DNA from 3 places in the Exiguobacterium sp. OS-77 genome. Region 2 is predicted to be linked to each of the others. Evidence: predicted binding sites of a transcription regulator. Region 2 holds the regulator's gene; each other region holds the start of a gene.
What was found. Region 2 encodes Rex, which represses fermentation and respiration genes when NADH is low (regulators of the CRP and FNR family bind a similar motif). Its sites were predicted from a motif close to TTGTGAAATATTTCACAA; they were not measured.

Region 1 (7,424 bases), 2.7 Mb from region 2:
GCACTTCTGAGACGACAGCGTCGACCCGGCGTGTCATGCAAGCATTCGATTCAGCGTCTGACATCGAAAATAGCTCTTCTGTCACATAGTGAATACAGATGACATCGATGCCTCGAGCTAGTAGCGCCATCCGGCTGTAGTAAAAGTAAGGATGGTCGTATAGGTACGATGCTCCCGAGATCAAGAAGCAGACCTGTTTGGACCCCATTTGAAAATGATCATATGAAACGGTCGTCTGATCGACGACGATGGATGATTGTTCGATATGCATGAAATCCCTCCACGTTTTTTCTAGACTTTACCATTTCAAAAGTAGACTGTCATGTCTTTTTCGGCTCTCGCTTATAAACTAAAAAAGGCGATGCACCACATTTGGTCTCCGCCAATCCTATATCTTTATCCAATCGGAGCAAAAACGGACTGTTCGACTTGTTTTAATTCATAGAACGCCCCTTGTCGCGTCATCAATTCGGCATACGTTCCGACTTCGATGACTTGACCTTGATCCATGACGATGATTTGATCCATCGCTTCAAGACCTGCTAACCGGTGGCTAACAAGGACAAGTGTCGCGTCCGCTGCCCGTGCGAACAGTCGATCGAGAATCATCTGTTCCGTCAAAGCATCGACGGAAGACGTTGGTTCGTCAAGCAAGTAAAGCGACGCTTCCCGCAAAAGCACACGCGCAATTGCTAAGCGTTGTTTTTCTCCTCCAGACAAGTTCTCGCCTTTTTCAAATACACGATCGTTTAATTCGAACGTCGTTAATCCGACATCATCGAGCGCTTGACGCATCGCCTCGTCCGTCGCTGCTTCGTTCGCGAGCAATAGATTATCGCGAAGCGTTCCATAAAAGTAATGATTCTGTTGCAGGACGACATTTGCGTGTTGCCACAGTCCTTCCGGATCAACCGTCTGACTCTCTTGACCAGCAATCGTTAATCCGTCTGTCGGATACATCCGTAACATCAATTGAAGTAACGTGGATTTCCCGGAACCACTCGCCCCGACGATCGCCGTTTTCTTGCCGGCAGGAATCGAGACGGTGACGTCACGTAAGACCGGACGCGGTGCATCAGGGAAAGTGAACGTCAACGCATTCGTTTCAAAGGATGGTGCCTGATCGAGAACAAACGTGTCATAAGTTGGCTCTTCTTGCTCGGTCACGACTTCATCGAGTCGTTTCGCAGCATGGCGGCTATCTTCAAAGAAGCCTGGTAAAATCGCCATCGGTGCCGCATTCTCGAAGACCGTCAGTGATGTCATGACGAGTAAGGCAAGGAAGACACCTTCTAGTTGTCCACTCGCGACGAGATAGGCACCGACACCAAGAACGAGCCAAGAGATGATCAGCGTCACCATCGTATTCAAAGCCAGGTTCGAGACGGCATGTAATCCATTCCGTTTTTCTTCTTCGACATATCGTTTCGCGACGGCATTCAGGTCCTGTTCTTTTTGATCAAGTTGCTGGTAAATCTTTAAGTCACGATAGCCTTGGAACAACTCTGTCACTTCTGTTGACAGATCACCACGGCGGACACGAACCGAACGTGCGAAACGTTGTTCGCGGTACGCGAACCAACCCGGAATCAAGAAACCGGTCAGAATCAAACCAAGTAATAGAATCCCGGCAATCGTCCACGAGAAGAAACTGACGAAAAAGATCGTACAGAAGAAGACCAGCAACAAGACGATCGGTGGATAGAGGACACGTAAAAACGTATTTTGCAGACTCTCGACGTCCCCGACGATCCGGGCAAGTAAATCCCCACTCCGGTATTTGCCGAAAATTCCTGGCGCGAGCGGCTCGAGTCTCCGGTAGAACGACGTCCGGATATCACTGAGGATCGTAAACGTCGCCCGGTGCGAATAATAACGTTCCGCATATCGACTGGCGGCACGTGTCAGACTCGAGATTTTTTGTAGCGCAATCAGGACGGCAAGCGTCTGGATCGGTGGCAACAAGGCTGCCTTTGAAATCAGGTAACCACTTGCTGCGAATAAACCGACCGCTGTCACTCCGGTGAGGACACCGAAGAAGATTGACCAGGCGATATCGCGTTTTTGATGCACCATCAACCGAAAGACTCCTAGTAGTTCCTTCATCGTGTTTCCTCCCCTCTCTGGACGCTGCGCATCCGAGCATATTCCGAATCACGTCCAAGCAGTTCATCGTGAGTGCCACGATCGACGATTCGTCCGCCATCGAGGACGACGATTTGATCTGAGCGCTCGATCGTATGCAGGCGGTGTGCGACAGTAATGACTGTCGCTGCTTGTCCAAGCTGTTCGATCGCTTGTTGAAGCAATCGCTCCGTTTTGACGTCGAGTCCTGTCGTCGGTTCATCAAAGACGATGACGTTCGGTCGTTTCAAGAACGCGCGTGCCAACGCAACGCGCTGTTTCTCGCCACCTGATAGACCACGTCCACCTTCTCCGATTACCGTGTCGATCCCTTTAGGTAACGTCGCAATCAGCTCCTCGAGCCCTGCTGCCTGCGCCGCCTCAAAAATCTCTTCCGGCGTCGCTTGACGGAGTTCACCGATCGCGATGTTTTCTGCCAGCGTTCCGGCATACAGATACGGATGCTGCGAGATGTAGCTCAACTGACGGAACCAGCTCGCTTCCTCCACCTGACTGCGATTAATCCCGTCGAGCAGAATCCGTCCTTCTTTTGGATCCGCGAGTCCGGCAATCAACTGTAAGACAGTCGACTTACCGGCACCACTGCGACCGATCAACGCCACCTTTTGATACGGTTCAATCGCAAGTGTCACGTCTTGTAAGGCAAAGCGTCCTTCTTGATACGTAAAATCAACTTCATCCAAGACGATTCGTGGTGGACGGTTCATCGCAAGTTCTGATTGACCGAAGGCAACAGGACGATCGTCTGCTGTTAGTTCGACTGCGATCTGTTTCGCTGCCGCGACACTACCGCGTCCCGTATGGAAGGCAGCTCCCATCTCTTTTAAGGCAAGATAGTATTCTGGTGCCAACACGAGCATCAAGAACGCCGGGATGAAGGTAATGCTTTGGAACAAAATCAAGCGCAGACTGACTTCAAGTGCGATCATTCCCATGCTGAGCATCGAGATGAACTCAAGCATCAACGACGACAAGAAGGCGAGCTTCAAGACCGTTAACGTCGCATCCCGGAAATCAAGACTACTTTTTTCGATGACGTCACGTTGTCGTTTCGCACGACCAAATAACTTCAAGGTCGTCAGTCCTTGCAACGTATCAAGGAACGTTCCCGAGAATGCCGTCATCTTCTCGAGTTGAGCATCCGCCCGCTTTTGCGTCATGATGCCGATGATGATGTAGAACAACGGAATGAACGGTGCCGTGATCATCATGACGAGACCAGTGATCCAGTCATAGCTGAATGCCGCGATCAAGACCATCAAGGGAACGATCGTCGTCTGGACGACTTTCGGCAAGTACTGACTGTAGTAGCTGTCCATCTCGTCTACAGCGTCGAGCAAGACACTGACCTTCTGTCCCGCTTGCCCTTGTAGCATCATCTCGACCGAACGACCTGTGTATTTCGCGACGAGTGCTTCCCGAAGCGCCTGCTTCATGTGTGCCGATAACGTCGTACCGAGACGACCGTTCCAATACGTCACGATGACCCGGAGCAACAGCATCCCGAGGACGACGAGTAGTAACGGAATGACGGCTTCAAACGGTTGTTCCTTCAAGAAAATCCGATCGACCGTCAACACGATGCCGTACGATTGACCGACGACCGCAACCCCCATTAGGAAAGCTGCAATAATGAATTGAATGAGAATACTGCGTGGAATCTGGACGATTCCTTTTAATGGATTCATATACAAACGTCCTTTCACAAAGTGTGAACGACTTTTAGTGAATATTTTCACATATCGTACATTTAGTATACCGAATCCGGAACGGGGATGCCATGCAGATGCTGTCGAAAAGGTGTGACGGTTTTGTGAGAGCATAAAACTCGACAATTCTTTCGAATGAAACTATTATGGATATACATTATCCACGTTTAACGAAAGGGGACTTCTTATGCAAATGAAAACCGGGGTCGAGCAATCCGTCTACGCGATGTTGCTTTTGACCTTCCTTCCGGATCGCGCTGTGTTGCCCGGTGAATTCATCAGCCAGCAACTTGGTGCCTCGCCGACTTATTTCCAAAAGCTCTTACGAAAACTCGTCCAGGCGAATCTGTTGTATTCCGTACCGGGTGTCAAAGGCGGCTTTCGCTTACGACGTCCGGCAGACGAAATTCAAATCTTTGACATTTATCAAGCGATCGAGGGCAAGCAGACGTTGTATGCGTCAAGCGGTGTCTTTGAGGATTTGATGGGAATTCAGGAACAGGAAATCGGTCTACTCTCGAATCTGATGACAGAGGCGGAAGAGGCGTGGCAATCGACGTTGAAGCGCGAATCGATTGGCTCGATCCGTCAAGCAATCGACGCCTCCTGTCCACCGGAGCATTTAGAACGGTTGCATGCGTTAATCACAGACCGGATGATGACACTTTAATGAACAGAAAGAGGTTTTTACTATGGTATTGAATCGTTATTTCGACTTATTCGACGCGTCACGCACAGATGAACAAGCTTTTGAGGATCTCGTTTCCTTATTCACGACAGACATCACGTTCGTCCTGAACGGACAACCAAAGCACGGCATCGACGCCTGGAAACAGTTCGTCTGTCATGTGTTCACGGCGAATCAGGATATTAAGCATATGTATGCAGGCTGGGAAGAAACAACACCCGGAACGTATGAAACACGCTGGGCAGTTTGCGGAAAACGGGCAGACGGTAGTGTCTTCACGCAAGACGGAAAAGATATCGCACGTCTCGATGAAAACGGACGGATCGCTTACCTGGAGAACGTTCCAGATGATCCGACGATGTTCCGTTCATAAGATGGCTTTTAAATAACGAAAACCTGTGTTCCGCGCAAGCAGAACACAGGTTTTTTGGTATTTAGCGTTTCATTACGAGTCGTTTCAACAAATAGCCTGTGATGACAAGTAATGATGCAATGGCGAAATAGACCATGTAGACCAACAAGTCTGGCGCAAATCGTGACACGATGTACGTCAATCCGACGACAGCCGTATAGAGCAATAGAAATAGACTGATGTGCTTCAACTTCGACACTCCCCTTTGAATCCTTCCCTCTTCTTTACAGAAATGACTGGAAGATGTTTCAAAGGACTGTCGTTGCTTCGTTTTATAGATTCTTCGCTTTGAATGTATCTCCGCCTTCGATCGTGCCGTTATCAAAGCCTTTTTGGAACCAACGTTCTCGTTGCGCCGATGTGCCGTGGGTGAAACTCTCCGGTACGACATATCCTTGTCCCTTCTCTTGTAACGTATCATCCCCGACAGCATTCGCTGCCGTCAACGCTTCTTCAAGATCGCCTTCTTCGAGCAAGTTTTCGCCTTGCGCATGATGCGCCCAGACGCCGGCATAATAATCGGCCTGTAGTTCGAATCGAACGAGGTACTTGTTGAACTTCTCCTCACTCATTTGCTCTCGAAGGGGCATGATCTCATCCGACTTTCCGAGTAACGTCTGGACGTGGTGTCCGACCTCGTGCGCAATGACATAAGCCATCGCAAAATCGCCCGGTGCCCCGTACTTCGTCTGTAGTTCGTCATAAAAGCTTAAATCGATGTATAATTTCTGATCACCGGGACAATAAAAGGGACCGACGGACTTCCCTGCTTGTCCGCAAGCCGAACTGACTTGATCCGTATATAAGACGAGCTTCGGTTCTTTATAGGTCTTACCATCTTCTTTGAATTCCTTCGTCCAGACCCGTTCCGTATCCGCTAAAACGACGGAGACGAAGTCCGCTGCTTCTTTTTCCTGTGCTGTTTCTTCGTACGTCGTATTTTGCTGATCCTCACCGGTTAAGTCTCCGAGTAACTCAGCTGGATTACCGCCCATCAAGGTGATGACGATCAGCAGGATGATTCCGACACCACCACCGATGCCGGCGATTCCTTTCCCACCCATTCCTCGCCGATCCTCAACGTTTGAACTCCGTTCTCTTCCCTTCCATTTCATGCGCTTTCCTCCTACTCGTTTCGTTGTAGGTCTTTACCCGAAAGCATTCGTCCGTAACGCTCCGTCTTAGGATGGACGTTCCTTCTCGTATTCATTGCTAAAATAAGTACATCCATTTCTAGGAATATCGCCCTCCTGTAGAGAAGAGTGTCAGCACGGATTTTCGCAGAAAGGAGTTGTCCGATGCACTCGTTCCGTCAACACCTCAAGAACTTCATGCATACGTACCGTAAGGACATCCTTGTCCTATCTGGTATGTTTGTATTCATCCTAATTTATAGCTTTCCGTTGTTTCGTTCCGGTATGGTGACGTTTAGCGATCTATCCTTCGGACTGTCCTCCCATCGCTACTTAGAAGAAATTTATGGGGCTTGGAACAACCGCTGGAGCACGACGACGCTTCTGAATGTCGCACGATTGCTCTACATCCTACCGTTTTATGTACTCAGTCTATTGTTTGGCTCATCCGGTCCCGTCTTGATCAAGTCATTCATCATCGGACTGTTGACGATCTCTGCTTTATCGATGTTCGCTTTTACGAAACGGCTCCACTCGGTTTATGTCTCGAAGCACTTTTCTTATCTCTCACTGATTGCCTTTGCGATTGCCGCGTTGTTTTATGCCTTGAACCCGTGGGTGATTACGCGGATTCAACATATCTATTTATTATGTGGCTATTCCGTCTTCCCTTACGCTTTGATGTTGTTCTTCAACATCTTCGACCCGAAGTTTCGCGAACAGCTCGATCCTGGTTTCCGTTTGTCTGATCGATTGAGTCGACGGACATGGATTGATATCACCGGACTATCGATCGTCTTTGCCTTCATGGCGGCGGGGATCCATTATTTCTTTTTCTCGCTGATCTATATGGGAATCATGGTCGGACTCATTTTCCTAAAGACAAGTTGGACGCGTCGCAAAGAACGGATTTGGTCGTCGTTACTGTGGTTTTATGTTCGGGCGACTTGTGCGTTTGGTCTCGTTTTTCTACTATTCAATGGATATTGGTTCTTGATGTACGTCGGCTCGATCCTGACTGGATCACAAGCTTCACAACACAATATCAATGTCTCTGATACGTTGATGTTGTTCAGCCGACACTCGAGCTGGACGAACGTTTTATTTTTAACGAGCTACTGGTGGCCGATGTTTGATTTGACGACGTTACCGCTGACGTTTTGGATTGCTGGCGCGATTACACTTTTACTCATCTTGCTAGGAGCCGTCGTCGCGTATCGGCAACCGATCCATCTGTTCTTTAGTCTGCTTGCGATTCCGCTGATCGTCTTTGCGACCGGTACCCATGAACAAGTTGCCGATGCGTTCGTCCTGTTCGTGACGAAGACACCGTTGAT
Region 2 (7,424 bases):
CATGAAGACTACGCACTGACCTGGATGATCAGATAGATGACGCTATAGGCAACGATTGCGAGCGGTATCATCGCGACACCGATCAGCCAGCCGTTTTTGTCACGGATACCGAGATATAAGACGAGACACCCTACGATGAAGGCGATTAAGGTCGTGAACGGATTCATGGTTGTTCCCCCTCTGACTTGTTTCTGTTCTTAAAATTCCCCCTCTTCTCGTCTCATAAACCCTTCAAGGCGCTTCGGCACGCAAGAAAAGCCAGACGGATTTCCGCCTGACTTTATCTGTAGTTACTTATTTTTTCGTGATGACGACTGTTTTTGTAACAACGTGTCCACCAAGATCCTTCAGTTTCAAGTTGTACGTGTTTTTCCCCTTCTTGAGCGTCACTTTTTTCGTGATTGTCTTTTTGAAGGCTCTCATTTGGTATGGTTCCTTGAAGGTATGACGGTATATCGCATTATCATTCATATCAAATCGAATCTCATCATAATTATCTTGAAGAACGATTTTAAGAGATGCTGTCTTTGTTTTTGCTGATACTGTTTTTGGTGCTGTCACTTTTAAAGTCGGCAATGTCGAATCTAGAATGACCTGGCGACTAAATACTAAGCGATTTCCTTTTCCATCATAAGCTTCGACTTTAAACGATTTGACGCCATCTTTCGTATAGGTCACATCATGACTGAACACGTACTGCTGTTTTGCTGCATCAAAACGAAGCTGGACGGCTTTTCCGTTAATTTTGAATGATTTAATCCCTGACTCATCGGATACATGACCCGCGATAGTAACCACTTTAGATGTCGACAGACCGAGTGCGACCGGTGTATCGATTTGGACGGTTGGTACCGCCTTGTCGATGCCTGTCGTGTTCACCGATTTCGTCACTGTATTTCCTGCATAATCCTTAACAACGAAATCAATCTTCGCCGATTTCGAGAGACCTTTTAATTCATATGCTTTTTCTGTCGGCGCAAGCGGCTGTTTGAGGACACTTGTTCCATCAACGAGAATGTCATACGACGCTACACCTGTTCCCTGATCGCCTGCTGTCCAAGAAAGTGTTTCTTTTGCAGTATCCCATTGAACAGTTGCTGCTGGTTTTTTCGTATCAATATAGACAGGGAAGAGATTCGACTGCCACTTCGCATTCGGATAATCGATGACTGATTTCACTTGGTAATAGTAAAGACCGTCTTTGACTGGTTTTCCATTGACTGTTCCATCCCAAGCCGCACTTGTGACGGGTGTGAACCCATCTTCAGAACCGCTATCATAATAGTTCTTCACAACGTCTGTTTGTAGATCTAATTTACGGAGTGTTGCTTTATTCCGGTCAAGAATCGAATACTCGACTTTTCGTGCATTACGAAGGAACGAGAGGACTGGGAACGCCTCGTCAACGCTACCATCGTTGTTAGGTGAGAACGCAACCTTGTTTTCAACGACTTTTCCCGCCGTGTTCGTGCCGAGGAACTCGAAATCATCTTTTACTTCTGTCGCTAATCCAGTTAATCCGTAGAATGTCTTCTCTTCGTCATAACGCGGTGCATCGACGATCGGTGCCTGATCCCACTTTCCTTTGAATCCGACGTACGGCACTGTCAATTCCGGATTTTTACTCTTCGTATCGATTAAACGAACGAAACCTTCAACGAAGTAGCCATTTTCAAAGACTTGCTCAAGTGGAAGACCGTTTGCCCAATCGACTGTATCTTTCAAATCGACCGATACACTTACTTTCGTTGAGCTCTTAGGATTGATGGAGACAGAACTTGCTTTTTTCGAACCGATCGCGAATGAGATTGGGAACGTTCCTTTATTCGGATCGACCGCATCCACTGAGTTTTTCTTATAAATATTGTTGGCTTCCAGGAAGTTCGTTCCTTCTGCACCGAGATCCGATTGTACCGTTCCGGCTAATTGATACGTCACTTTTTCGCTACTATAGTTTTTCAAATCGAGCGTGAATGTGAATTTCTCGCCGACCTCTTTGAGTGCAGCCTTTCCTTCACCCGATTTCGTTTCCGTAACGACGACTGGTGTTTTCATCGCAGCACGTAGATCCATTAAACCAGCACCTTCACGACGTGGTGAATAGAAGCTACCAGTTTTCGCTTCAGCATTATACTGCCCTTTATCAAGCTGTGGACGTGACGTATTCATGAGAATATTCTTCGCGAGTTTAACGCGTGTCGCACCATCGACTTTGAAATCCTTCGCGATTCGTTGCATGACGAGTGCCGTTCCTCCGGCGACGTGTGGTGCTGCCATCGATGTTCCACTCATGACGCCATATTCGTTATCATTGAGCGTCGAGTAGATTTTTCCACCCGGTGCCGTGATTTCAGGTTTGAAATCAAGATTTGGTGTGACACCCCATGACGTGAAATCAGACATCTCGCCCGCTACTGGGTTATCTGCTGAGACCGCTTTTCCATCGAACGTGACAGCAATTGCTTTTCCTGCTTTCGCTTTTTCTTCAAGATCATTCCCATCCGCGATGCTGAGCGTCACCATCGGAATCGTCGGATTGTTAAGTGCCATGCTGACATAATCCCCATGATCGACTCGTCCACGAACGATGACACCGGCTGCTCCTTGTTTCTCAGCTTCTGCTTGAATCATACCGTAATTGAAACTGCCGTTACGCACAACAAAAACAACTTTTCCTTTGACATCTTTTCCTTGATAGTTCGATGCTTGACCATCGCCGACATAAATGACGTCTTGCTTCTCCTTGTTGAATACCTTAATCGGATTCGGCGAGTCCTGTTTTTGGTACGCCAAATACCCAGCATCTTGTCCGTCAATCGTCAGTGCCATACCTTCAAGCGTTAATTTCGTATTCTCTAGCGATGCGACTTGTAGCGCTTGGCTGATCAACCCTGGAGATCCTACAACACCGATGTCAGGATTCGCTGTATACGGATTGCCTGCACCATGTCCTGTGAATGCCGAGTTTCCAGCAGAGATCGCACATAAGATCCCGTTGTTCATCGCGTTGACGATTGCCCGTTGCTCTGGATCATCTGCGTTGACGAATGATGCTGTCGAACCGAGACTCATGTTGATGACATCCGCTCCGAGGGCGATCGCATCATCAATCGCTTTGATGTAGATATCACTGAATGTCGATGGCATGCCTGGATCATTTCCGAATACTTTCATCGCGAGGAGTTGTGTTTCCGGTGCGACCCCTTTGATACCACCGTTCGCTTCGTCTCCATTAGCACCGACCGTACCCGCTACGTGCATTCCGTGCATCGATGCACCTGCACCTAAATCACGGATTTCGCTATCGTGATCAGCGTAGTTATAGCCGTATGGGACTTTTTCCGTGAAATACTTCCCTTTTAGTCCTTTTGATTCTTTGGCGCTTTCAACCTTTGAAGAAGTCAAATCAATCTTCGTCTCTGGGCTCAACACCATATCTTTATGCGACGGATCAATCCCCGTATCGATAACCGCTACAATTGTCCCTTCCCCTTTGAAGCCGTAGTCCTGCCATGTTTCTTTTGCATTAACCATATCTTTGCTATATAACATATCTGGTTTTGCACCTTTATCGGCTTTCGGTCGCGCGTATTCATGGGCGATATGTACGCTCTTGACTCCGTCGAGTTGTTTGATGTCTTCGATGTCGCCGAACTTGACTTCACCACTGAATCCGTTAATGACGGTCGTGAAGCTTTCCTTATATGTAACGGGAATCGATTTTTTAGCGATCGCTGACTTGACTGATTTTTGGACACTTACGAGGCGATCCTTAATCGACTCTTTTTCGGCATTGCTCAATGTGCTATACCGCTTGTTTTGTGCCTGCGCAATTTGAATCGCCGGCTTCTGCTCCATCTCGATGACGACACGGACCTTGTCAGACTGCTTATACACCTTCTCCTGTCCTGTTTTCTTAAGTGAGAGGGCGTGCGGCTTTTGACCGCTTGCCTTATCTTGCGAGGACAGTGCTCCTTGAGCACTGACCAAGTTGGAAGATGTCATCAAGACAGCTGCCAAGAGTGCGATTTCCTTCTTCATACTTCTTTTCCCCTTTTCTAAAAAACTATAATGATGTTACCAACAAAACAGTTAAACGAAAATTCTGTATATTTAGTTTAATGAAATAGATGGAAATAAACAATTCAGTTCTGTCTGTTTTATATAATTATTTGTTTTTATTGACACTTTATATTGCATTTCCATATTTTGAAAACAACAAAAAACTCTTGAATGCTCAAGAGTTTGAAGTGTACGAATATGGTGGAGACTATCGGGATCGAACCGACGACCTTTTGGCTGCCAGCCAAACGCTCTCCCAGCTGAGCTAAGCCCCCATGAATTAACTTTAGTATACGCATCGCTAACTGCTTTATCAATATAAAAATAACGCTTTCATAAAAAAGAATCCCTTCCAAAATTATCGGAAGGAATTCACGATTCATTTATTCAATTCACGCATCAAATCCGCCTGTCGTTCAAGCTCTGCCTGTTGCTCGAGGATCAAGACCTTTTTGTACGTCCGCGCAGAAATCAAGATGCTGATTTCATAGAGAACGAACAATGGGACCGAGATCATCAAGTGTGACGTCACGTCCGGCGGTGCGATCAATGCCGCAACGACGAACAGCGCAAAGTACGCATATTTCCGATTCTTTCGCATGAAAATTGGCGTCACGAGACCAAGACGTGTCAGAAACATCGTCACGACCGGCAATTGGAAAAGAAGACCGAACGGAATCGTTAATCGGATTAAGAAACTGAAGTAGTTCTCAACTCCGATGACTTGTTCGATTCCGAGTTCCTTCCCTAGTTCAGTCGAAACTTTTAATAAGAAAGGTAACAACCAAAAGTATGAGAAGGCTACACCAGCCAAAAATAGAAAGAAGATGACCGGAATATACGTCAATGTCGCTTTTTGCTCCTTATCATACAGACCAGGGCGGACGAATGCCCAGAGTTGATACATCCAGAACGGCGATGCCAGCACGATTGCGATGATGAACGCAAGATTCAAATACAACATTAAAGGATCTGCGACGTTGAAGGCATTCAAACCGATACCGAGCTCTTTTAAGTCCGCTTGCAAGAAGCGAACGAGCGGTCGGACGAGCGGAAATGCAACAGCGAACAGGACGACGACGATGATAAGCGACCAGACGATCCGTTTACGCAGTTCGTCCAGATGCGACGTCACGCTTTGTTCTTGATCAATCGCCATGATTCAATCACTTCTCTTTCGGTTCATCCTTTTTATCGTCGTCCATGATACCGTTCGTTGCGCTCTTGAACTCTTTCAATGTCTGACCCGCAGCACGACCAAGTTCAGGTAACTTCTTCGGTCCGAAGATGATTAATGCGACGACACCGATTAGTGCTAAGCTACCTGGTCCGATGAATGCTATAGTTGACGGGATAAGGTTTTCCATTATGATTTCACTCCTTCAGCTGATTGCGAATAATGCTTCATGAAATAAACTAACGACTGCAACTCGATCGATAAATCGATGTGATGGACCCGGACGCTCGCTGGCACGTTCAACCGCGCGGGCGTAAAGTTCAGGATGCCAGTCACACCATACTCGACTAACTCATCCGCTACTGACTGCGCGAACTGGGATGGAACCGTCAAGATGGCAACATCGACCTGATTCGCTTCGATTTGTTCTTTCATGTCCGAAACATGATAGATTGGAACGTCATGCGTCGTTGTTCCGACCTTCTCTTCGTCCGCATCAAACGCAACGACTATCCGAGTACTATTATTCTTTAAAAAGTTATAATTTGCAAACGCTGTTCCGAGATGACCGACCCCGATTAAGGCAACATTCGTCACCTCATCTTGATTCAAGGTTTTGCGGAAAAACGTTAAGAGATGTTGAACGTTATATCCATACCCCTTCTTCCCTAATGCCCCAAAGTAGGAAAAATCGCGACGAATCGTTGCTGAATCAACCTTCACCGCCTCGCTTAACTCAGCAGAAGAGACGCGGAGCTTGCCTGAATTGTATAAACTTTGGATGAAGCGATAATATAGCGGCAACCGTTTTGCTGTCGCTTGTGGAATTTTTGTGTCTGGTCCATTCATCCTGCAGTTCCCCCTTCGGCCACATCCATCGTGGCACCCAAATCTTTGCAAAAAGCTTTCTACTCTCCTTGATTGTAAACCACTTCACATAGAGTCACAAATAATATATTCCGCAGGACCTCGCGCTTTTGTTCGTGATAGACTAAAGGGTGGAAGGATGGATGGAAATGATACTCTTACAAGTCAACCAACTCTCGAAATCATTCGGCGTTGAGCCGATTTTAGAAAATATCAAATTGGAAGTACAAGAGCACGACCGGATTGCGCTCGTCGGACGAAATGGTGCCGGTAAATCGACCTTGCTCAAAATCATTGCTGGCGAACTCAGTCATGACTCGGGTGACATCATGAAAGGTAAAGATGTCAAAATCGGTTATCTCGCGCAGGACAGTGGTCTTGAATCGAACGAGACGATCTGGAACGAGATGCTGACCGTCTTTGAACATTTGCAGGAACAAGAACGAACACTACGCCGGATGGAAATCGAAATGGGCATGGAGCATATCTTGAACGATCCGGTCGCGTACGATCGTCTCCTAAAGACGTACGATCAAGCGCAATACGACTTCTCAGAAGCGGGTGGTTATCAGTTCGAAGCGAATATCCGCTCCGTCCTGCACGGCATGCGCTTTTATCCGGACGATTATTCGCGTCGGATCCAAACGTTATCCGGTGGTCAACGGACACGTCTCGCCTTAGCGAAGATGCTCCTGCAAGCACCAGAGCTCCTCATTCTCGATGAGCCGACCAACCACCTCGATATCGATACGCTTGCTTGGCTCGAAAGTTACCTCGGCGGTTATCGTGGTGCCGTTCTGATCGTCTCGCACGACCGGTACTTCCTTGACCAAGTCGTCAATGTCGTCTATGAGCTGTCACGCAATGTCTGCCGTAAGTTCACCGGTAACTACACGAAGTACTTGGAACAAAAAGCGGCATTGTACGATCAAGAAATGAAACAGTTCGAACAGCAACAAGAAGAAATCACGAAGATGCAGGACTTCATTCAACGGAACATCGCCCGAGCGACGACGACCAAACGTGCCCAAAGTGTCCGGAAGCGGCTCGAGAAGGTCGATCGGCTCGACCGACCAGATGGGGATGAGCGTAGCACGGTCCTGTCCTTCCCGATTGAAAAACAGAGCGGGAATGACGTTCTTCAAGTCAATCAACTGGCAATCGGTTACGAAGAAGCTGTCTCAAAAGACATCACGTTCCGCTTGCAACGCGGTGAATCGCTGGCACTCGTCGGACCGAATGGAATCGGAAAGTCGACGCTTCTAAAAGTCCTCGTCGGTCGCTTACGCCCCCTCTTCGGTGATTTCCGTTTCGGAAC
Region 3 (7,424 bases), 780 kb from region 2:
ACAGCCTTGACGTTCATTCAACCGGATCATTCGCTTCGTGTGAACATTAAACCAGCAGTTGAAGCATCGATGCAGGCGTTCAAAGAAGCGACAGGTGCAGAACTTTCCGACTTTAGTAAAGGAAATACGAAAGCGCGGGAGCGAATGAAAAGCCAATATGATTTAGCTGCTCATTATGGCTGTTTAGTCGTTGGAACGGATCATGCAGCTGAATTCGTGACGGGATTCTACACGAAACACGGTGATGGTGCATGTGATTTGACGCCATTGACAGGACTGAACAAACGGCAAGGGAAACAACTCTTACGTTACTTGAACGCACCAGAAGTCTTGATTGAAAAAGTTCCGACAGCAGATCTTGAAGAAAATCGTCCGGCATTACCAGACGAAGTGGCACTTGGAATGACATACGAAGAAATTGATGATTATTTGGAAGGAAAGACGATTTCAGAAGCAAGTCAAGAAAAGTTAGAGACGCAGTATAAACGTGTTGGACATAAGCATCATATGCCCGTTTCACCACTCGATGAATGGTGGAAAGCCTAATCCAAAATAAGGAGACGTGATTTCAATCGTGAAATCACGTCTTTTTTCATGTTCTTCGATTCTTCTTCAATTGTTATGGGAAAAGAAGAGAAACGATGATTGAGGAGGCGAGAGTATGACGATTGGGATTATAGGTGGAGGGTTATCCGGCTTGACGGCAGCTGCATTATTCGCAAAACAAGGAACGCCGGTCACGCTTTGGGATGCGGGATTACTTGGAGGACGTGCCACCTCTCAAACCGTAAAAGGATTTACGTTTAATTACGGTGCTCATGCGATTTATGGACGCGATCAATCGATTCTTCGCAAATTAACGAAACAGCTTGGTATCGAAGTGACGTGGCTGGATTTCTCAGCGAGTCGTGCGAAATATGAGTTTTCAGGTCATTTGACGGCAGTTCCTGCGAATGCCTGGGGATTATTGAAAACAGAAGTCATCGAAGGAACGAACAAAGTACGTTTCACATGGGAAATCATTAAAACGATTTTACGAGTCGAACGAGGGGATCCGCAACAATCGATCGGGCAATGGTTAAAAACAGAACGAGTCGATGAACAAGTGGCACAGTTGATGCTTGATTTGGCATCAACGAACTTTTTTACGGCAGAACCCGAAAAAATTCCGTCAGACGTCTATTTCGAGTATTATCAAAAACTTTTTCGGACGCGCAAGCCTGTCTCATACATCGAAGGGGGGTGGCAAGGGTTAGTACAGGAGTTGGAACGGATCATTCTAGAGAACCGCGGAGAGATTCTGAAAAAAACAAAAATAACAGCAGTCGAATCGACTACGACAGGATTCTTAGTACGTGATCGAAAGAAACAAGAATGGAACGTCGAACGGATCATCTTTGCCGTACCACCGCGTGAAATCTTAAAAATGGCGACCCCAACTGCCATTCAACGATTTGTTACACCGTATGCAAGTCATGAACCGGTAGAAGTATTCGTGTATGATCTTGGACTTCATCCGTATATCCAAACACCGTATTCATACATCTACGACCGTTCGCATCGAGCGTTCATCACGGATTTATCACATTATGATGCAAGTCTTGCACCGAAGGATGGTCAAGTCCTTCAAGCAATCGCCTATCTTGAACACGATCGACTTGAGGATCCTGATTATATTGGACATGTCCGAACAGGAATCGAACAGATGCTTGACGTTCATTTTGCAGATTGGCGACAACGTATCGTCGCAGAACGAACGATCAAACGAGCAGTCGTACAAGAAATCAAATGGAAAATGGGGCAAGCGCCGCTTGCGACTCATATTCCGGATCATGCAGGTGTCGCTTTCGTCGGGGACTGGTGTGAAGGTACGGGACAGCTCTCAGAGCTTGCGTTCTCAAGCGCCGTCAGCGTCTTCAATCGATGGGCGTGATATCAAACGACAAAAAAGAGAAGTCGAATCGACTTCTCTTTTTTGTATCTTATGCTTCATTGTTCGAACGTGCTGGATAGAACGCTAGAATCAAGAGTAATGTAAAGGCAATGAGACTCATCATCGGAATCGTCAAGAAACCAAAATAGTTGACCCACTTGATGAGACAGCCGCTTGTACATAACGCTTCGCCATCGGGTAAGCGCTCAAGAATGACGTGGTACAAGGCGACACCAAAGCCGGCAAGCACATACAGGCGGACGAAGAGTGGATCAATCGTTTTCGACCGGAATAGCGAGATGAGCAAATAAAAGGCAGTCGTATACATGAATAGTCGTTGCCACCAACAGAGAGGGCAGGGGATGAATCCACGAATTTCACTGAAATAGAGACTGCCAAGCGTTGCAATCGTTGAGATGATGAACATAAAATGATAGCGTGTCATATGTATCGTCCTTTCTAACGTGTTAAACTAATGCCATCTTATATCATGAGGAGTCGAATCTCACATTGCAAGTGTCGGAAATGGAAATGTTGATCACCTTATCGGAAGAATTGAATATGAGGCGCGCTGCCGAACGATTATTCGTCTCGCAACCTGCGCTTAGTCAACGTCTCGTTGCGATTGAAAGACGCTGGGGAACAAAATTATTCATTCGTTCATCGCGTGGGTTAAGCATCACACCACAAGGAGAAAAAGTAATCGGTCTCGCAAAAGAGATGAATCGAAAGGAACTTGAGTTAAAAAGTGAATTGACAGCAGAAGAGGGTGCCGTTTATGGAACGCTTCGGATTGCCGTCGCTTCCATCATGGGGCAATATTGGCTCCCTCGTGTCTTGAAACGATTCGTTGAGCGTTACCCGCATGTCCGTGTTCAGCTTGTCACGGGATGGTCCAGTGAGATGATGCGTCATATGTTAGAGGAACATTTTCATATCGGGATCATTCGTGGAAACCCGGACTGGAAAGGTGTTAAAGAACGTCTTTTCTCGGATCCGCTCTATTTAGTCGATAGTGAGTTGACGTCAATCGAACAGTTACGCGTGACGGATCGACCATTCATCCAGTTCAAGAGTGATTCAACGTACTATCAAGAAATTTTAGAATGGTGGCAAGATCGGTTCGCAAGTCCACCATCTCGGACGCTGGTCGTCGATCAAATCGAGACATGTAAGCAGATGGCTCTACATGGAATTGGATTTGCGATTTTACCCGAGTCGACGATCCAACAATCAAATGAAGTCATGCAGCTTCCGTTAAAAACATCGTCCGGAAAGATATTAAAGCGAGATACATGGATTTTGTCTACGGAATCGATGCTTGAACTAAAACAAGTTCAAGCATTTTGGGACATCGTAAAAGAAGAAGGAGGAAGTCAGTCAGATGGAATACGCCATTGAAATGCGGCGCGCGCTTCATAAAATACCAGAACCAGGGTTCAAGGAATTTAAGACGCAAGCTTTTATATTGGAACAAATTCGTGCTTATCCACCAGATCGTGTCACGTATGATACGTTTGAAACGGGTGTTTTCGTTCGAGTGAAAGGATTGACTGGGAATCGGACGATTGGATACCGGGCAGACATTGATGGGTTACCGATTGAAGAAGCGACAGGTCTTCCATTTTGCTCGGAACATCCAGGCTTCATGCATGCCTGTGGTCACGATATGCACACGTCGATTGCGTTGGGATTGATGAAACGAATCATTGAATTGCCGGTCATGGATGATGTCGTCTTTTTATTCCAACCAGCGGAAGAAGGTCCGGGCGGGGCAGAACCGATGATTAAAAGTCCGTTGTTTGAAAAATATCGTCCAAGTGAGATGTATGGTCTTCACGTCGCACCGGAGTATCCAGTCGGTACGATTGCAAGCCGTCCCGGCGTCTTGTTCGCGAGTGCTCGAGAAGTCCATATCACGATCTATGGTCAAAGTGGTCACGCGGCATTTCCTCATTTGACGATTGATACGGTCGTTGCGCAAGCAGCCTTGATCATGCAATTGCAAACAATCGTCAGCCGATCCATCAATCCGATGAACTGTAGCGTCATCACGATCGGAAAGGTCGATGCCGGGATTCGAGAAAACGTCATCGCCGGTAGAGCTGTTCTTGACGGTACGATGCGCGCACTCAACGGGGAAGACATGGAAAAACTGGAACGACGCGTTCGTGACATCATTCGAGGAATCGAAGCTTCCTTTGGCGTCAAGATTGATCTGCAATTCGGAAATCGTTATTACGAGGTCGTCAATGACCGACACATCGTTGATAAATTTTCATCATTCGTCAAGATGAATGCGAACTACATTGAATGTGATGCAGCAATGACAGGAGAAGACTTCGGATTCATGTTGAAGGAAATTCCAGGGATGATGTTTTGGCTTGGAGTCGACAATCCGACATCTGGACTTCATCAACCAACCTTGAATCCGGATGAATCCGCGATTCCATTTGTGATTGATTTACTCGATCATTATTTCCGAGAATATGTTTAAAAAAGTTTTATGAAATAATGAAGGACATTAAGCTTTCCCTTTCGAAATCAAGAATGGGAAAGCTTTTTATATATGTAAGAATAGGAGTTTTCGAACATTTTGTGAAAAAAATCACGTGCACATGTGAACAATTTGTTACATCAAACATTATAAACAGACATAAAGGGTTATGTTCTCTATGATACGGTTATAGACCATATAGAGAAGTATGTTTTAGGAAGAGGGGGCTATATACATGTTCAATGATCCCGTATTGCTCAGTCGATTGTTGACAGGGCTCACATTAGCGTTTCATATTATATTCGCGACGATTGGCGTCGGGGTACCACTTATGGTACTCGCAGCTGAATTCATCGGTCTGAAACGCAAAGATCCGGATTATATTTTATTAGCAAGACGGTGGACGCGTGGATACGTCGTTACCGTCGCAGTTGGTGTCGTGACAGGGACGGCCATCGGATTGCAATTATCACTACTTTGGCCGTCACTCATGCAAGTAGCTGGTCAAACGATCGCACTACCGCTATTTATGGAAACATTCGCATTCTTCTTTGAAGCGATTTTCCTCGGTATTTATCTGTACACGTGGGATCGGTTCAAAAACCCATGGTTACACTGGTTGATCGGGATTCCGGTCGTCATTGGTGCGACAGCATCAGCATTCTTCATTACGACGGTCAACTCTTTCATGAACTCACCAGAAGGATTTAAGATCGTCAACGGAACGCTAACGCAAATTGAACCATTAAAAGCAATGTTCAATACAGCAACACCTACAAAAGCAACACACGTCATCGTATCGGCTTATTTAACAGTCGCCTTCATCTTGGCGGCAATCGCGGCGTTCCACTTACTCCGCAAAAAAACACTCTCAGCAGCGGAAACAGCGTATCATAAAAAAGCACTTCGCTTAACGGTCATGGCTGGATTGATTTTTGCTTTCTCGACGGCACTTGTCGGGGACTTCTCAGGGAAATACTTGGCGAAATATCAGCCAGAGAAACTCGCGGCTGCTGAATGGCATTTTGAAACGACAAGTGAAGCAGAATTGATTTTTGGTGGGATACTTGATCAGCAAGAAGACGGCAGTTATGAAATCAAGGGAGCCGTCAAAATCCCATATGCACTCTCGATCCTTGCGGGTGGAGCTCCAGATACAGAAGTCATTGGTCTAAATGAGTTCGCAAAAGAAGATCAAGCACCGCTGATCGTTCACTATTTCTTCGATATCATGGTTTCGATTGGTATGTATTTGGCTGCCATCTCTGCCTTGTTCATCTTGGCATTCCGTTTGAAAAAATTAAATCCTTATAACAAATGGATTTTAAGAGGTGTCTTCATCGGTGGACCTCTGGCGATGATTTCAATTGAAGCAGGTTGGATGTATGCTGAAATTGGTCGTCAACCTTGGACACTGTACGGCATCATGCGGACAGCAGATGCGGCGACGACATCAACTGCTGTTGGTCCGATGTTGATTCTATTCAGTGCCTTGTACTTGATGCTCGGTACGATTTGTACAGTCGTATTATTACGGATGTTCAAGAAAAACCCGGTTGGAAAAGAACTTCAAGAACTTGCTGAAAACCACCACGCGCGTGGGGAAGCTATGTTCGTGGATGATAACAAGTAAGGAGGGAACGATTTGGACGTTCAAACACTAGGAATTACGGTCCTTTGGACTTTCCTGTACGGATATCTCATCGTTGCCTCAATTGACTTCGGTGCTGGATTTTACGCCTTTTATTCAAAATATACGAAGCGGGATCATTTAACGAATCGATTGATTCTTCGTTATCTCTCACCAGTGTGGGAGGTAACGAATGTCTTCTTCGTATTCTTCTTCGTCGGACTAGTCGGGTTCTTCCCGGATACCGCTTATTATTTCGGTACGGCACTGCTCGTGCCAGCCTCAATCGTTCTCGTATTAATTGCGATTCGTGGTAGCTTCTATGCATTTGCCAATTATGGATCAAACGACAGCATGTTCTATACGTTCTTATATGGAGCAACTGGTCTATTGATTCCGGCGGCGATGTCAACGACTTTGACGATCAGTCAAGGTGGATTCATTCGTAAAACGAATGAAACAGTCGAGTTTTTAGGAACAAAATTATTTACGAACTTTTACTCTTGGTCGGTCGTAGCACTCGCTATCGTATCCGTCCTCTATATCAGTGCGATGTTCCTCTTGTTCTACGCAGATAAAGCGAAGGATGAAGGGGCTACTCCGCTAATTCGTAAATGGGCACTCTTCTGGAGTGGTCCAACGATTCTAGTCTGTGCACTCGTTTTCTTTGGATTGAAAAATCAAGCGGCATGGCACTATGAGAACATCTTAAACGGGAACTGGTGGTGGTTCGCTGCTAGTTTCATCTTCTTCCTTGTTGCGGTGACACTCGTCTACATGAAGAAGAATTACGGAATTGCTTTCGTCGCGGTCATGCTACAGTATGGAGTGGCATGGTTCGGTTACGGTTATACGCACTTACCATATATCTTGTATCCATATATCGATATCAACAAAGCGGTCGTTAACGAAACAATGGCTTCCGCACTCGTCGTTGTCTTCATCTTCGGACTCTTACTCTTGATTCCGGCGTTGTACTTGATTTTACGACTCTTCTTGTTCGATAACGATTATGTACGTGGGAAATCCTCAAAATAATGGATGAATACACGCCTCTGCGAATCGCAGGGGCGTTTATAGTATTTTTAAATTGAATCAGGTACACTACTAAGGAAGAGCGATTGTGAAGGAGAGTTGTGAAAATGAATGGAGAGTTTGCAGTAATTGGACTAGGGCGCTTTGGTGGCTCGATTGTCCGTGAATTATCGAAAAATGGGTACGATGTCTTAGCGATTGACTCCGACGAGGAGCGCGTCAATGAATTCATGGGAATTGCGACGCATTCCGTCATCGCGGACACGACGGATGAGAATGTCTTAAAAAGTCTAGGAATCCGAAACTTCGACCATGTCATCGTTGCCATC

Region 1: cydD (thiol reductant ABC exporter subunit CydD) is a predicted target of Rex. The motif match lies at 3,869-3,886, and genes of this name have one in related genera.
Region 3: EXG77_RS05210 (cytochrome ubiquinol oxidase subunit I) is a predicted target of Rex. The motif match lies at 4,530-4,547, and genes of this name have one in related genera.

The regions. Positions count from the first base shown of each region.
Region 1 is NZ_DF239008.1:2,981,005-2,988,428, forward strand. It holds gene EXG77_RS15175 (hypothetical protein) at 1-271, opposite strand, end outside; gene cydC (thiol reductant ABC exporter subunit CydC) at 397-2,106, opposite strand; gene cydD (thiol reductant ABC exporter subunit CydD) at 2,103-3,833, opposite strand; gene EXG77_RS15190 (Rrf2 family transcriptional regulator) at 4,042-4,524, shown strand; gene EXG77_RS15195 (nuclear transport factor 2 family protein) at 4,547-4,915, shown strand; gene EXG77_RS16360 (hypothetical protein) at 4,977-5,144, opposite strand; gene EXG77_RS15200 (neutral zinc metallopeptidase) at 5,227-6,069, opposite strand; gene EXG77_RS15205 (MFS transporter) at 6,253-7,424, shown strand, end outside.
Region 2 is NZ_DF239008.1:293,734-301,157, reverse strand. It holds gene EXG77_RS16390 (hypothetical protein) at 9-167, opposite strand; gene EXG77_RS01520 (S8 family serine peptidase) at 295-4,041, opposite strand; tRNA gene EXG77_RS01515 (tRNA-Ala) at 4,262-4,337, opposite strand; gene tatC (twin-arginine translocase subunit TatC) at 4,442-5,221, opposite strand; gene EXG77_RS01505 (twin-arginine translocase TatA/TatE family subunit) at 5,229-5,429, opposite strand; gene EXG77_RS01500 (redox-sensing transcriptional repressor Rex) at 5,429-6,088, opposite strand; gene EXG77_RS01495 (ABC-F family ATP-binding cassette domain-containing protein) at 6,256-7,424, shown strand, end outside.
Region 3 is NZ_DF239008.1:1,071,598-1,079,021, forward strand. It holds gene nadE (ammonia-dependent NAD(+) synthetase) at 1-546, shown strand, start outside; gene EXG77_RS05190 (FAD-dependent oxidoreductase) at 662-1,933, shown strand; gene EXG77_RS05195 (disulfide bond formation protein B) at 1,983-2,378, opposite strand; gene EXG77_RS05200 (LysR family transcriptional regulator) at 2,444-3,334, shown strand; gene EXG77_RS05205 (N-acetyldiaminopimelate deacetylase) at 3,318-4,430, shown strand; gene EXG77_RS05210 (cytochrome ubiquinol oxidase subunit I) at 4,666-6,063, shown strand; gene EXG77_RS05215 (cytochrome d ubiquinol oxidase subunit II) at 6,076-7,098, shown strand; gene EXG77_RS05220 (TrkA family potassium uptake protein) at 7,203-7,424, shown strand, end outside.